DNA from 3 places in the Enterobacter vonholyi genome. Region 1 is predicted to be linked to each of the others. Evidence: predicted binding sites of a transcription regulator. Region 1 holds the regulator's gene; each other region holds the start of a gene.
The links. The regulator Fur, encoded in region 1, represses iron uptake genes when iron is present. The targets are predictions, from matches to a motif close to ATAATAATGAGAACNACTATCAA.

Region 1 (5,162 bases):
TTACCGACGCGTACCGCGACACGCTGCTGGCCCAATTCCCGCAGGCTCGCGCCCACGTGATTGCCGGTGCCGGACACTGGGTGCACGCAGAAAAACCCGATGCCGTGCTGCGCGCCATTCGCCGCTATCTCGCTGATACGACAAATTGATTAAAAAGAAAGCGACTGGAAGGCTGCGGGCTTCCAGTCGTTGGCGTGCCGTTTTTGGTGATGTATGATGGCGCGCTTATCGCCCGGGCATTAGCAGGGCGGCGTGTTTCCCCCGAAGTCTCAGAATCATGGCCAAAGAACAAACGGACCGTACGACACTAGATCTGTTCGCGAATGAGCGTCGCCCGGGACGACCGAAGACGAATCCGCTTTCGCGCGATGAACAGCTGCGTATCAATAAACGCAATCAGCTTAAACGCGATAAAAATCGCGGGCTTAAGCGTGTCGAACTGAAGCTTAACGCCGACGCCGTCGATGCGCTGAACGAGCTGGCTGACGCGCGAAATATCAGCCGCAGCGAGCTCATTGAAGAGATGTTAATCGCCCAGCTTGAGACGTTGCGCAGCCAGGCATAAGTCTGAAAATCCCCTTTATTACCCTTTTCATGTAGCACAGAGTGCAGTCCTGCGCGATAGCTGTTTCCGCAGGGTTGCCAGTTCTGCTATTATTGCCCTTATCCGTGGCCGAATTGCGCCACCATACTATTAAGTTTCAAGAGGTTATTTTACTCATGGCAATCATCGGCATTTTCTTTGGCAGTGATACCGGCAATACCGAAAATATCGCAAAAAACATTCAAAAACAGCTCGGTAAAGACGTTGCTGATGTGCATGACATTGCCAAGAGCAGCAAAGAAGATCTGGAAGGCTATGATATTCTGCTGCTGGGTATCCCAACCTGGTACTACGGTGAAGCCCAGTGCGACTGGGATGATTTCTTCCCGACGCTGGAAGAAGTGGACTTCAACGGTAAGCTAGTTGCCCTGTTTGGCTGCGGTGACCAGGAAGACTACGCTGAGTATTTCTGTGACGCGCTGGGTACCATCCGCGACATCATTGAGCCGAATGGCGCGGTTATCGTAGGCCACTGGCCGACCGCTGGTTACCACTTCGAAGCGTCTAAAGGCCTGGCCGATGACGATCATTTCGTGGGTCTGGCCATCGACGAAGACCGTCAGCCAGAACTGACCGCAGAGCGCGTTGAGAAATGGGTTAAGCAGATCCGTGAAGAGCTGCACCTGGACGATATTCTTAACGCCTGATTTTTCTCGCGGCGCAACGGCGGTTGCGCCCGTGCACCAGGTCAAACCGATTAAATTAATTGCTACAATCTTTTAACTTTTTCGCCCAGACCTGTACAATGTCTCCCTGATAAAATGTGGTTTTCCATCGAGCAAGTTTGTTGGTGATACCCCATTTTTATAAGCATATTTTGCCTGAGACTTGCAGTTTTCATTTAGCCATGGCAGTTCTATAATGAGACGCATTATCCCAGGTGCATTTTCTGTCACTTCCTACAGAAGTGAATCGTTTAGCAACAGGACAGATTCCGCATGACTGACAACAATACCGCATTAAAGAAGGCTGGCCTGAAAGTTACGCTTCCTCGGTTAAAAATCCTCGAAGTGCTTCAGGGTCCAGACAATCACCATGTCAGTGCGGAAGACCTTTATAAACGTCTTATCGACATGGGTGAAGAGATTGGGCTGGCTACCGTCTATCGCGTGCTGAACCAGTTTGATGACGCGGGCATTGTCACCCGTCATAATTTCGAAGGCGGTAAATCTGTTTTCGAACTGACCCAGCAGCAGCACCACGATCATTTGATCTGCCTCGACTGCGGCAAGGTCATTGAATTCAGCGATGATTCCATCGAAGCGCGCCAGCGTGAAATCGCCGCGCGTCACGGTATCCGCCTGACCAACCACAGCCTGTATCTTTACGGTCACTGCGCTGAAGGCGACTGCCGCGAAGATGACCACGCGCACGACGCAAAATAATCAAGTGTTCATACTCTGAGCCAGCCGAAAGGTTGGCTTTTTTTTGCCAGAAAAAAGCCCGGTAAGCGCAGCGCCACCGGGCGTAAAGCAACTTATTTATTATTGTTGCGTATCTCGTTCCAGATCTTATCGCAACGCTTGGTCACTTCCTGATCGTTACCGGTTTTACGCGCCTGGATACAGGCCTGGTAATCCATCACGCGGACATTCTCCCGCGTCGCAAACTGCTCATGCGCTTTCTCTTTCTTCAGCACGTTCAGCACGCTCTGACAGGCGTCAATTTTCTCCGGCGATCCTTCTGCTGTATTAATACAGGCGCTATAGGCCTCCTTCAGCCGGGAATCTTCTTTCGGTGCCTCACTCTGAGCACACGCCACCAGCCCTGATGCCAGTAACGCGACGATTACGATTTTTTTCATCATATGCAGTCTCCGGTCCGGCGGGATCTAACCCGCCGGAAGATTCATCAGAAGATAGTGAACGGTGCGATAACCATGAATTTCACGTCACGTTCATCCTGGAAGATGTTGCCGTAACCGCCCGCGTAGCTCGGGATATCGGAGTGGTTGTCATATTGAGTGAAGTGCAGTTTGAACATTGTGCCTTTCGCGCGGCCATCCTGCAGGGTATAGATAGCATCGAGGCTGTAAGAAGACTCTTTCAGGCGATAGTTGGGATCGTAGTATGCGTCCGGAGTTGCCATATCGGCAGGTTTTGCATCCCAGGCGTAAGCGTAAGAAGCGCCCACCGCCCAGCCAGGCAGGTTCCAGTTTTTCAGGTCGTACATTGCGCCGAAGAAGACCGCTTTCTCGCCGTCGGCGTTGAAGTCTGAGCGGTTATCCCACCAGATATCAAGACGACCGTTGGATGAGGCATAGGTCGGGGTCATACGCTGCAGGAAGTAGCCCTGCTGCCCTTCCGCCTTCACCCATGTTCCTTCCAGACGTAAATCAACCTGACCGACCTTATAGCCGAAGGTTAGCGCCTGCAGCCACGCGGTGCCATCATAAATGTCATTGACGCCACCGTTGCTGACTTTGTCGCGCGTACCGTAGAACTGATAGCTGGTACTCAGCGGGCTACCCGCGACATCAAACTTATAGCTGGCCTTGGCAAAGTACTGATCGATATACCCTTGCGCCTGGCCAAATGCTGCTTCGAGAACCAGATCGTTTTTGAAGTCGTATTTCGCCCCCAGCGAGTGGAGATAATCGACTTTGGTTTTCTTATCGTTCTGGTAGAACTTGTCCATCTCGATGTGCCAGGGTGCTTTGTACTCGTTGGTCCACATATAGGAGAAGCTCAACGCACCCGCATCACCGTAGTCAAAGTTCGCCCCGGCTTCCGCACCCTGATAGGTACCCGGCATAAAACTCCAGTGCGGTGCTAACAGGGTCTGGCCAGTTGGCTGAATATAACCACCGCGCGCCCATACCGGACCGTATTTAAATTTTGCAGCGGCTTTGTACAGGCTGATGCCGCTCTTATCCCCGGACCAGTCTTCTTTATACGCTTTATTGCTGGAGGAGAAGGCAATTTCGTTCGGGTGGGCGCTGTCGCCGTTTTCCGCCATTTCAATCGCGGTAAACGCAGCAATATCCAGACCGAACATATCCGCGGCATAGCCTGACTGGAAGTCCAGGTTGGCGTTCCAGGTGGAATGAGAAAGGTTGGTTTTGTATTTGTCTTCGGTGACGTCTTTACGGTCACGTTCACGCTGCCAGTAATAGATACCGCCCGTGAGGGTAGAATCGTCGATGAAGCCCGCCGCTTTCGCCTCTGGTGTCACTACCAGGCCCGACATTGCTGTCACACCGGCAATAGCCAGCGCCAGCGCACTACGTTTGCCACTGAACGTACGCATAGATTATTCCTCTTTGACGAATTAAAACGCCTGAAACGGCGTAAATAAAAAAGACCAAATGGTCAGGGGTAGTTTTAAATACCCTCGAATTAACTACCGTCGTTAGGTTATTTTTCGCGACGCGAATTATCAATGCTTTTTAGCGGACAAAAGTCAGGATTATGACGAAGTGCACATAATCAGTAGTGCTTTGTAACATTTGCAGGGAGGCGAGGAATGGCGGGGAATTTTCAATTATTTCAGTGGCTAGACGAGAAACATCTTCCCTTTCTTATAACCTTTTTGTTTTTCCTAATGACACAAACTTTTTTTTGAAAAATAAGTAGCACCTCATTGACCTGATATTTTTATCACACCTTTTTAGGCCCTGGCTTAATACCCTGATCGTTAAATAAAAAAACGCCGCATAGTGCGGCGTTTGTCTCTCATTGACCAGACCAGCAATATTATTCGCCGATCTTCGTCCAGGTATCACGCAGACCTACGGTACGGTTAAATACCGGTTTTTCTGCCGTGCTGTGACGGCTGTCCAGGCAGAAGTAACCTTCACGTTCGAACTGGAACGCTTTGCCTGCTTCAGCGTTTTTCAGAGAAGGCTCCGCATAACCCTGCTTAATCACCAAAGATTCCGGGTTGATGGTCGCCAGGAAGTCTTCCGCAGCACCAGGGTTAGGCACGCTGAACAGACGATCGTACAGACGAATTTCTACCGGCAGCGCGTGGGATGCGCTCACCCAGTGGATAACGCCTTTCACCTTGCGGCCATCCGCAGGATCTTTGCTCAACGTTTCAGCATCATAAGAACAGAAGATGGTGGTGATATTCCCTTCTGCATCTTTCTCAACGCGCTCGGCTTTGATGACGTAGGCATTACGCAGACGCACTTCTTTACCCAGCACCAGACGCTTGTACTGCTTGTTGGCTTCTTCGCGGAAGTCAGCGCGGTCAATCCAGATCTCGCCGCTGAACGGCACGTCACGGCTTCCCATTTCCGGCTTGTTCGGATGGTTAGGCATGGAGACCAGCTCGCTTTCACCCTGCGGATAGTTTTCGATAACCAGTTTCACCGGATCGATAACCGCCATCGCGCGCGGAGCGTTTTCGTTGAGATCTTCGCGAATGCATGATTCAAGAGACGCCATCTCGATGGTGTTGTCCTGCTTGGTCACGCCGATACGTTTGCAGAACTCACGAATAGAGGCGGCAGTGTAACCACGACGACGCAGACCAGAAATGGTAGGCATACGTGGATCATCCCAGCCCTCAACGTGCTTGTCGGTCACCAGCAGGTTCAGCTTACGCTTGGACA
Region 2 (5,162 bases), 360 kb from region 1:
AGAGCATTGAAAACGTCGACATGCTGAAAGGGCTGAACTTCGTGGCCATCGTCTCTCTGATGGGCTGGGGTCTAGGCTACTTCGGTCAGCCGCACATTCTGGCGCGCTTTATGGCGGCGGATTCTCACCACACCATCGTACATGCCCGTCGCATCAGTATGACGTGGATGATCCTGTGTCTGGCGGGTGCGTGCGCTGTTGGCTTCTTCGGTATCGCCTACTTCAGCAACAACCCGGCGCAGGCGGGTGCGGTGAACCAGAACGCCGAACGCGTGTTTATCGAGCTGGCGCAAATTCTGTTTAACCCGTGGATTGCCGGTATTCTGCTCTCCGCGATCCTGGCGGCGGTGATGTCCACCCTGAGCTGCCAGCTGCTGGTCTGCTCCAGTGCGATCACCGAAGACCTCTATAAGGCCTTCCTGCGTAAAAACGCAAGCCAGAAAGAGCTGGTGTGGGTCGGGCGCTTCATGGTGCTGGCGGTTGCGCTGGTGGCGATTGCGCTGGCGGCTAACCCGGAGAACCGCGTGCTGGGTCTTGTTAGCTACGCGTGGGCGGGCTTCGGTGCGGCATTTGGTCCGGTCGTCCTGTTCTCCGTCATGTGGTCCCGTATGACCCGTAACGGCGCGCTGGCGGGGATGATTATCGGTGCGGTGACCGTTATCGTCTGGAAACAGTTCGCCTGGCTGGGCCTGTACGAAATCATTCCTGGCTTCATCTTCGGCAGCATCGGTATCGTGGTGTTTAGCCTGCTGGGTAAAGCGCCGTCTGCCTCCATGCAGAAACGCTTTGCGGAAGCCGACGCGCATTACCACACTGCGCCGCCGTCTAAGCTTCAGGCAGAATAATTTTTCTCGCTGCACAATACAGGCCGGGTGAGCGCAAGCGCCACCCGGCTTTTTTCTTGCCAAAATCCGTAATTTCCTGTGATATCCATGTGCTTATAACAATGAGGATAGCGAAGCATGACAATCAAAACAGGGTTAATGGCGGCGGCATTATTGATGCTGGCGGGCTGCAACGCGCCATCGCAGCATGCGGCGGTGGAGACCTGCAAAGCGGATAACCAGATGCAGCAAACCACGCTCTATTTCGGCTTAAACCGTCCTGCCGGGGCACAGATTACCAGCAACGAGTGGCAGCAGTTTGTTGACCAGGACGTGACGCCGCGTTTCCGCGATGGCTTAACGGTGTTTGACGCGCGCGGGCAGTGGCTGGGGAACGACGGGAAAGTGGCGCGCGAACCCAGCAAAGCATTAATGCTGATCCACGGTAAAGATGCGCAGAGCGAGAAGAACATCGAAGCGTTGCGCGGGATTTATAAATCACGCTTCGCGCAGGAGTCGGTGATGCGCGTCGACCAGCCGGTGTGCGTGCAGTTCTAATAAAAACGGCGGGAAATCCCGCCGTTGCTGTATCGTAGGCCCGTGCAAGCGAAGCGCCGCCGGGCAAAAACACTTACAACACCAGCCCCGCAAAGCTCGCCGACAGCAGGCTCACCAGCGTCGCGCCGTACACCAGACGCAGACCAAACCGCGACACCACGTTCCCCTGCTGCTCGTTCAGGCCCTTAATCGCCCCGGCCACAATGCCGATGGACGCGAAGTTCGCGAAGGACACCAGGAAGACGGATAAAATGCCCAGCCCGCGCGGGGACATCTGATGCGCGATTTTTTGCAGCTCAATCATCGCCACAAATTCATTCGCCACCAGCTTGGTCGCCATAATACTGCCCGCGTTCAGGGCGTCACCCAGCGGAATACCCACCAGCCACGCCAGGGGATAAAATACATAGCCCAGAATCTGCTGGAAACTCATGCCAAATACGCTGGAGAAGAGGGCGTTAACGGCGCTAATAAGCGCGATAAAGCCAATCAGCATGGCCAGAATAATCATCGCCACTTTAAAACCGGCCAGAATATACTCGCCGAGCATTTCGAAGAAGCTCTGCGATTCATGCAGTTTTTCCAGCTTGATATCCGGCTCCGCTTCCGGGCGTGCCGGGTTGATGACCGAAAGAATAATAAAGGTGCTAAACATGTTCAGAATCAGCGCGGCGACGACAAATTTAGCGTCGAGCATGGTCATATACGCGCCGACAATCGACAGGGAGACCGTCGACATCGCCGTGGCTGCCATGGTGAAGAGACGACGGGAAGAGAGATCCCCCAGCACGCCCTTGTAGGCAATGAAGTTTTCCGACTGGCCGAGAATCAGCGAGCTAACCGCGTTAAAGGATTCCAGCTTACCCATGCCGTTCAGTTTCGACAGCAGCGTACCGATCACCCGAATAAAAATCGGCAGGATCCGCCAGTGCTGAAGAATACCAATCAGCGCGGAAATAAAAATAATTGGGCAAAGCACGCCGAGGAAAATGAACGCCAGCCCTTTTTCACCCATACCGCCAAAGACGAAATTGGTGCCTTCGCCAGCAAATTTGAGCAGTGACTCAAAAAATCCCGAGACGTATTTAATCAGGAATAACCCGCTTTCGGCGTGCAGGAAAAAGAACGCCAGGGCAATTTCAATGACAATCAGCTGTAAAACAAAACGAATGCGAATTTTTCGGCGGTCGAAACTTACCAGCCAGGCAAGCGCGAGAATAATAACCAGCGCCAGCAGGAAATGGACAATTTTAAACATAATTTATTTTCACCAGGTGTTTGAGGCGGATATTTAGCCACAGCCCTGAATCAGCGTAAATGAGCATTTTCGTTATAACTTATAAACTTAACGATAACGTATGTAACTATTATCAGGCTGGGCGTTTACAACTCGTTATCAAAACACCGCACATTTCGCTTGTTTTTCTTTTCGTCGTAATGATAATCACTATCACAAGAATTTACCTTTCTTTGCATCAGTTGACCGCGATAAACATTTAAGGTGTCGGCATGTTTGTTCCATTTCTCATTATGTTACGTGAAGGGCTCGAAGCCGCCCTTATCGTGAGCCTCATCGCCAGTTATCTGAAGCGAACCCAGCGCGGACGCTGGATTGGCGTCATGTGGGTCGGGGTATTCCTTGCCGCGGCGCTCTGCCTGGGCTTAGGTGTCCTCATCAACGAAACCACCGGCGAGTTCCCGCAGAAAGAGCAGGAGCTGTTCGAAGGGATCGTCGCCGTGATTGCGGTGGTGATCCTCACCTGGATGGTGTTCTGGATGCGTAAGGTCTCCCGTAACGTGAAGGTGCAGCTGGAGCAGGCGGTGGATAACGCGCTGCAAAAGGGGAATAACCACGGCTGGGCGCTCATTATGATGGTCTTTTTCGCCGTCGCGCGCGAAGGGCTGGAGTCTGTTTTCTTCCTGCTGGCGGCGTTTCAGCAGGATGTGGGGATCTGGCCGCCGCTGGGGGCCATGCTGGGCCTCGCCACGGCCGTGGTGCTCGGTTTCCTGCTGTACTGGGGCGGTATCCGCCTGAACCTGGGCGCTTTCTTCAAGTGGACCAGCCTGTTTATTCTGCTGGTGGCGGCAGGGCTGGCGGCAGGGGCGATTCGCGCCTTCCATGAAGCGGGCCTGTGGAACCACTTCCAGGACGTCGCGTTCGACCTTAGCAACGTGCTCTCCACGCACTCTCTGACCGGCACTCTGCTTGAAGGTATCTTCGGCTATCAGGAAACGCCGAGCGTCAGCGAAGTGGCGATTTACTTTATCTATCTGGTTCCGGCGCTGGTGCTGTTCGCAATGCCGCCGCGTACCGGCACGCAGGCGTCTCGCGTTACGCCATAATAGTTGATTTAGTTACAACATACTTTTTAAAGGGAAGAGTCATGGCAATTCAGTTCCGTCGTAGTGCGTTATGCGCAGGCATTGCCGCGCTGTTCGCTTCTGCATTCTCCGCCTGGGGCGCGGATGTTCCTCAGGTTAAAGTCACCGTTAATGATAAGCAGTGTGAGCCGATGACCCTCACGGTGAACAGCGGCAAAACCCAGTTTATTATTCAGAACCACAGCCAGAAGGCGCTGGAATGGGAGATCCTGAAAGGGGTTCTGGTGGTGGAGGAGCGCGAAAATATCGCTCCTGGCTTTAGCCAGAAGATGACCGCCAACCTGCAGCCGGGCGAGTATGAGATGACCTGCGGTCTGCTGACCAACCCTAAAGGGAAGCTTATTGTCAAAGGCGAAGCGACGGCCGATGCGGCGAAAGGCGCTGCGGTGCTGAGCCTGGGCGATGCGATTACCGCGTATAAAACCTACGTCACGAAAGAGACGGCGAACCTGGCGACGGCAACCAAAGCCTTTACCGATGCGGTGAAGGCCGGTGACATCGAAAAAGCGAAATCCCTCTATGCGCCAACCCGTCAGCACTACGAGCGTATCGAGCCGATCGCCGAGCTGTTCTCTGACCTTGATGGCAGCATTGATGCCCGCGAAGATGATTTCGAGCAGAAGGCCGCCGATCCGAAATTCACCGGTTTCCACCGTCTGGAGAAAGCCCTGTTTGGCGACAATTCCACCAAAGGGATGGAGAAATACGCTGAGCAGCTGAACGGCGACGTGCTGGAGCTGCAAAAGCGCATCAGCGAGCTGGCCTTCCCGCCGTCAAAAGTGGTGGGCGGCGCGGCCGGCCTGATTGAAGAAGTGGCCGCGAGCAAAATCAGCGGCGAAGAAGATCGCTATAGCCATACCGATCTGTGGGACTTCCAGGCCAACGTCGACGGCGCGCAGAAAATCGTTAACCTGCTGCGTCCTCAGCTGCAGAAAGAGAACGGCGAGCTGCTGGGCAAGGTGGATGCCAACTTCAAAAAAGTCGACACCATCCTGGCGAAGTACCGCACCAAAGACGGGTTTGAGACCTACGATAAGCTGACCGACGCCGACCGTAACGCGCTGAAAGGCCCGATTACCGCCCTGGCGGAAGATCTCTCCCTGCTGCGTGGCGTACTGGGTCTGGACTAAGCACGATGAATAAGCATAGCGAGAACGACGTGGTTGAGCCTTCACGTCGTCGGTTGTTAAAAGGGGTAGGGGCGCTGGGGGGCGCGCTTGCTCTGGCTGGCGGGTGTCCGGTAGCGCATGCGGCAAAACCGCAAAGCGCGCCCGGCACGCTGTCACCCAATGCCCGCATGGAGACGCAGCCGTTTTATGGCGAGCATCAGTCGGGCATCCTGACGCCGCAGCAGGCGTCCATGATGCTGGTGGCCTTTGATTCGCTGGCCAGCGATAA
Region 3 (5,162 bases), 1.9 Mb from region 1:
AAAATCGTTACGGGACAATGGAGTATCGCCGCTGTGGGCAAAGCGGGCTCAGGTTGCCCGCCATCTCGCTCGGGCTGTGGCATAACTTCGGTGATACCACCCTTATCGAAAACAGCCGTCAACTTTTACAGCGTGCGTTCGATCTGGGCATTACGCATTTCGACCTTGCCAACAACTATGGCCCGCCACCGGGATCGGCCGAACGTAATTTCGGCCGTATTTTACAGGAGGACTTCCTGCCCTGGCGCGACGAGCTAATCATCTCAACCAAAGCGGGCTATACCATGTGGGAGGGTCCTTACGGCGACTGGGGGTCACGCAAATACCTGCTGGCAAGCCTCGATCAAAGCCTGAAGAGGATGGGGCTGGAGTATGTGGATATCTTCTATCATCACCGTCCTGACCCGCAGACGCCGCTACTGGAAACCATGAAAGCGCTTGACCATGCGGTGCGCCAGGGGAAGGCTCTGTATGTTGGATTATCCAACTACCCCGCTGAACTGGCCCGCAAGGCGATTGATATCCTTGACGATCTCGGTACGCCCTGCCTGATCCACCAGCCGAAATATTCCCTGTTTGAGCGTGCGCCGGAAGAAGAATTGCTGGACGTGCTGCAGGCAAAAGGAGTCGGCTGTATTCCCTTCTCGCCGCTGGCCGGTGGGCAACTGACCAACCGTTATTTGAAAGGCATTCCCGCAGACTCACGCGCGGCAAGCGGCAGTCAGTTCCTTAACCCCGACCAGCTCACCGAAGAGAAGCTGGAGAAGATTAGAAAGCTGAACGCCATGGCGGAAGAGCGCGGCCAGAAGCTGTCCCAGATGGCGCTGGCCTGGGTATTACGTCATGAGAGTGTGACCTCAGTGCTGATTGGGGCGAGTAAAGCGGCTCAAATTGATGACGCCGTGGGGATGCTGGCAAACCGCCATTTCTCTGTGGATGAGTTGGCCCGTATAGACGCGATCCTGAGCAGTTCAATATAAAACCGTTTTTAGCAAAAAGTGCTCTCCCCCAGGAATTCGGAGTTGAGGCGATGATACGAAGCTTTACCAACTCGTAAAATTGCGTTAACAGGCCCACCTAAGGCCCCGATCGTGAAGGAGAAAGAGTATGTTCAGGTCACTGATTCTTGCAGCGGTATTACTGGCTTCGGCGCCGCTGATCGCCACTGCGGGCGAAATCACCCTGTTGCCATCAGTAAAATTACAAATTGGCGATCGTGACGACTACGGCAGATACTGGGACGGCGGCTACTGGCGCGACCGTGACTACTGGCACCGTCATTATGAATGGCGCGGCGATCGCTGGTGGAAACATGATAACGGCAGACACCGCGGCTGGTATAAAGACAACGCGTATGAGCGCGGCTACCGTGAAGGCTGGAACGATCGTGACGACCGTCGCGGCGGCTGGGGTCGCGGGAAAGGTCATGGTCACGGCCATCACCACTAATAAAAAAGGAGCCATGGAGGCTCCTTTTTTTGTTAAAGACCCAGTGCGGTTCCCACCAACAACCACATGTTCAGCGCAACGACCACCACCACGATGGCCCATCCGGTTCGTTTTACCAGCGTTGAGTTAGCCAGCTCGCCCATCAGAGTTTTGTTGCTGGTAAAGATCAGCAGCGGCACCAGCGCCAGCGCGATACCAAAACTCAGCAGAACCTGGCTCATGACCAGAATTCGCGTTGGGTCGAGACCCATCAGAATCACCACAAATGACGGTAGCATGGTGACGGAGCGACGAACCCACAGCGGAATGTGGAAGCGGACAAACCCCTGCATCACAACCTGGCCTGCCAGCGTGCCCACCACCGTAGAAGAGAGGCCGGCAGCTACCAGGCTGAGACCAAATATCGTGGCGGCAGCATGGCTCAGTAACGGCTCCAGCGTGAGATACGCCTGGTCGAGATCGGCAATACCGGTATGACCGTTAAAGTGGAAAGCCGCGGCTGCAGTCGCCATCATCGCCAGGTTTACAAACCCTGCGATGGTCATAGCGATCGCGACGTCCCACTTGGTAGCGGAGTAACGCTCTTTACGCGTCCCACCGTGGAGATGCTGCGTCAGCGAGGAGTGCAAATAAATCACGTGCGGCATGATGGTCGCCCCGAGCACCCCGGCGGCCAGGAACACCGCTTCCGACGTTGGCAGGCTTGGGATCGCCATCCCTTTACCGAGCTGTGCCAGATTCGGCTGTGAGAAAATCAGCTCGACAATGTAGGCCGCCGCCACAAAAAGCAGCAGACCACCAATCACCTTCTCCAGCGGCTTTTGACCCCGACGCTGCAGCATCAGGATGAGGAAAGTGGCAATCCCGGTCAGCACCGCCCCTTGCAACAGCGACACGCCCAGAATCAGCTTAAAGCCGATCGCTGCACCGATAAACTCAGCGAGGTCAGTGGCCATGGCGATGATTTCAGCCTGAACCCAGTAGAGCCAGACGGCGGGACGCGGGTAATGGTCGCGAATTTGCTCCGCCAGGTTTTTACCCGTCGCAATCCCCAGCTTTGCGGAGAGCATCTGAATCAGCATCGCCATCAGGTTAGCCCAGACGACCACCCACAGCAGCTTATAGCCGAAGCTGGCCCCGGCCTGAATATTGGTCGCAAAGTTTCCTGGATCGATATAGCCAATGGCAGCGATGAACGCAGGTCCCATTAATGCGAACCGCAACTTGCGCGCGGCTCTGCCACTGCTACCCTCTACGCGACTGTTTGTCATTTCTGCCTCTGAAATATAGCCTTTGCTATGTTTAATGCTATCAAAATGAGAATGATTATCAAGATCATTTATAAAGTTTGCAGTGATTTCTCTGATAGCTTTGAACGATAGACGGGCGGGTAAGTGGGGCGATCTAACCGAAACTGAAATCGCGCATGCTTTTGTGAAGACTAGCACACAAACTTAACTTTTCACGCATTTACCTAACATAACAAAAATGTATTGTGGATCACTATTTTTGAGACTCGTCACAGGATGTAACTATAGTGTGTCCTCGATCTCGTTTTCTTTTCGGTTGTTACATAGAATGTGCACGAAAATTAAACCTGCCTCATATTTGGAGCAAATATGGACCGCGTCCTTCATTTTGTCCTGGCACTTGTTGTCGTTACTGCACTTGCATTGCTGGTCAGCACAGACCGCAAAAAAATTCGTATCCGTTATGTTGTTCAACTGCTGGTCATTGAAGTTTTACTTGCGTGGTTCTTCCTGAACTCCAACGTAGGCCTCGGCTTCGTGAAAGGCTTCTCCGAAATGTTCGAAAAACTGCTCGGATTCGCCAACGAAGGGACCAACTTTGTCTTCGGTAAAATGAACGACGAAGGTCTGGCGTTCTTCTTCCTGAAGGTTCTCTGCCCTATCGTCTTCATCTCCGCGCTGATCGGTATTCTGCAGCACATCCGCGTTCTGCCGTTCGTGATTCGTGGAATTGGCTTCCTGTTATCCAAAGTGAACGGTATGGGCAAGCTGGAATCCTTCAACGCCGTCAGTTCCCTGATCCTCGGTCAGTCTGAGAACTTCATCGCGTATAAAGATATTCTCGGCAAGATGTCCCGCAACCGCATGTACACCATGGCGGCAACCGCAATGTCTACCGTTTCCATGTCTATCGTGGGCGCGTATATGACCATGCTGGAACCAAAATACGTGGTTGCTGCGCTGGTTCTGAACATGTTCAGCACCTTTATCGTTCTGTCGCTGATCAACCCGTACCGCGTTGACGCAAGCGAAGAGAACATTCAGATGTCAAACCTGCACGAAGGCCAGAGCTTCTTCGAAATGCTGGGTGAGTACATTCTGGCCGGTTTCAAAGTCGCGATTATCGTTGCCGCCATGCTGATCGGCTTCATTGCGCTGATTTCTGCGCTGAACGCCCTGTTCGCTGCGGTGCTGGGTATCTCCTTCCAGGGGATTCTCGGCTACATCTTCTATCCGATTGCATGGGTGATGGGTGTTCCGGCTCACGAAGCGCTGCAGGTGGGCAGTATCATGGCAACCAAGCTGGTTTCTAACGAATTCGTTGCAATGATGGATCTGCAGAAAATTGCCAGTACGCTTTCTCCGCGTGCGGAAGGCATTCTCTCCGTGTTCCTGGTCTCCTTCGCGAACTTCTCGTCCATCGGGATTATCGCGGGTGCGATTAAAGGTCTGAACGAAGAACAGGGTAACGTGGTATCTCGCTTCGGCCTGAAGCTGGTTTACGGCTCTACGCTGGTGAGCGTCCTGTCAGCGTCCATTGCGGCACTGGTCCTGTAACGTTTACCGTGAAACAAAAACCGGGAGCCTGGCTCCCGGTTTTTTTATGTCCGTAATTCTTCCAGCGGTTTGGGTTTGCCTATCAGGTAGCCCTGCAGGTAATCCACACCGAAGCGGAGCAGCATCTCCCGCTGCGCCGGTGTTTCCACATATTCCGCGACGACGCAGAGCGATTTTGTCTTTGCCAGATTACACATCGACTGCACAATCATTGCATCCATGTCGTCTGTACAAATGTCTTTCACAAAGCAGCCGTCAATTTTAATGATGTCCGCCTGCAGGCGTCTGAGGCGCTCATAGTTAGCGTAGCCAGTACCAAAATCATCGATGGCAATACGGAAACCATACTCCCGCAATTGCTGAATATTGTTGAAACTCGTGCCTGAATTTGAGAAAGCCTGCTCTTCGGTAATCTCAATAACGACTGCCTGAGGCGCAACGCCGTACCGTTCAAACAGCGCGCAAATCTCGGTCGCCACCTCTTTTTGCATCAGCGTCAGCGGCATCAGATTGACGGAAAAACGGGCGCCAGCGTGCGTTGCAGGGTTATCTCGCAGCCACACCAGTAATTTTTCCATGACGGATATATCAAACCGATGGCTGAGGTTGAACTGCGCAATCAGCGGAATAAAGCGGTCAGGAGTAATAATCTCCCCCTCACTTTCCATTCGCGTCAGGATTTCATAGTACCCGCTCCCGTCCGCCTTCTGGATCGGCTGCGCATATAAATGGAACTGCCCCGCCTCAAGCGCATGCTTAATCCGGGCCAGCATCAGGACACGCTCTGTCGTTTGCCCTGATGCCACCTCAAGGCTATTCGTCAGCGCGAGAACGTTTTGCGCTCCGCCGGCCTGCTCTGCCAACCAGCTTAGCTGCCCCAGCGTGTGATGCAGTTTCTCGCCGTCT

Region 2: efeU (iron uptake transporter permease EfeU) is a predicted target of Fur. The motif match lies at 2,814-2,836, and genes of this name have one in related genera.
Region 3: AB3N39_RS15000 (Nramp family divalent metal transporter) is a predicted target of Fur. The motif match lies at 2,760-2,782, and genes of this name have one in related genera.

The regions. Positions count from the first base shown of each region.
Region 1 is NZ_CP162152.1:1,264,499-1,269,660, reverse strand. It holds gene ybfF (esterase) at 1-149, shown strand, start outside; gene ybfE (LexA regulated protein) at 278-565, shown strand; gene fldA (flavodoxin FldA) at 721-1,251, shown strand; gene fur (ferric iron uptake transcriptional regulator) at 1,543-1,989, shown strand; gene chiQ (ChiQ/YbfN family lipoprotein) at 2,082-2,408, opposite strand; gene chiP (chitoporin) at 2,456-3,853, opposite strand; gene glnS (glutamine--tRNA ligase) at 4,300-5,162, opposite strand, start outside.
Region 2 is NZ_CP162152.1:1,626,941-1,632,102, forward strand. It holds gene putP (sodium/proline symporter PutP) at 1-845, shown strand, start outside; gene AB3N39_RS07650 (DUF3574 domain-containing protein) at 963-1,382, shown strand; gene AB3N39_RS07655 (NupC/NupG family nucleoside CNT transporter) at 1,456-2,640, opposite strand; gene efeU (iron uptake transporter permease EfeU) at 2,892-3,725, shown strand; gene efeO (iron uptake system protein EfeO) at 3,767-4,894, shown strand; gene efeB (iron uptake transporter deferrochelatase/peroxidase subunit) at 4,900-5,162, shown strand, end outside.
Region 3 is NZ_CP162152.1:3,199,690-3,204,851, forward strand. It holds gene mgrA (L-glyceraldehyde 3-phosphate reductase) at 1-980, shown strand, start outside; gene AB3N39_RS14995 (DUF2502 domain-containing protein) at 1,108-1,449, shown strand; gene AB3N39_RS15000 (Nramp family divalent metal transporter) at 1,482-2,720, opposite strand; gene nupC (nucleoside permease NupC) at 3,069-4,256, shown strand; gene AB3N39_RS15010 (EAL domain-containing protein) at 4,301-5,162, opposite strand, start outside.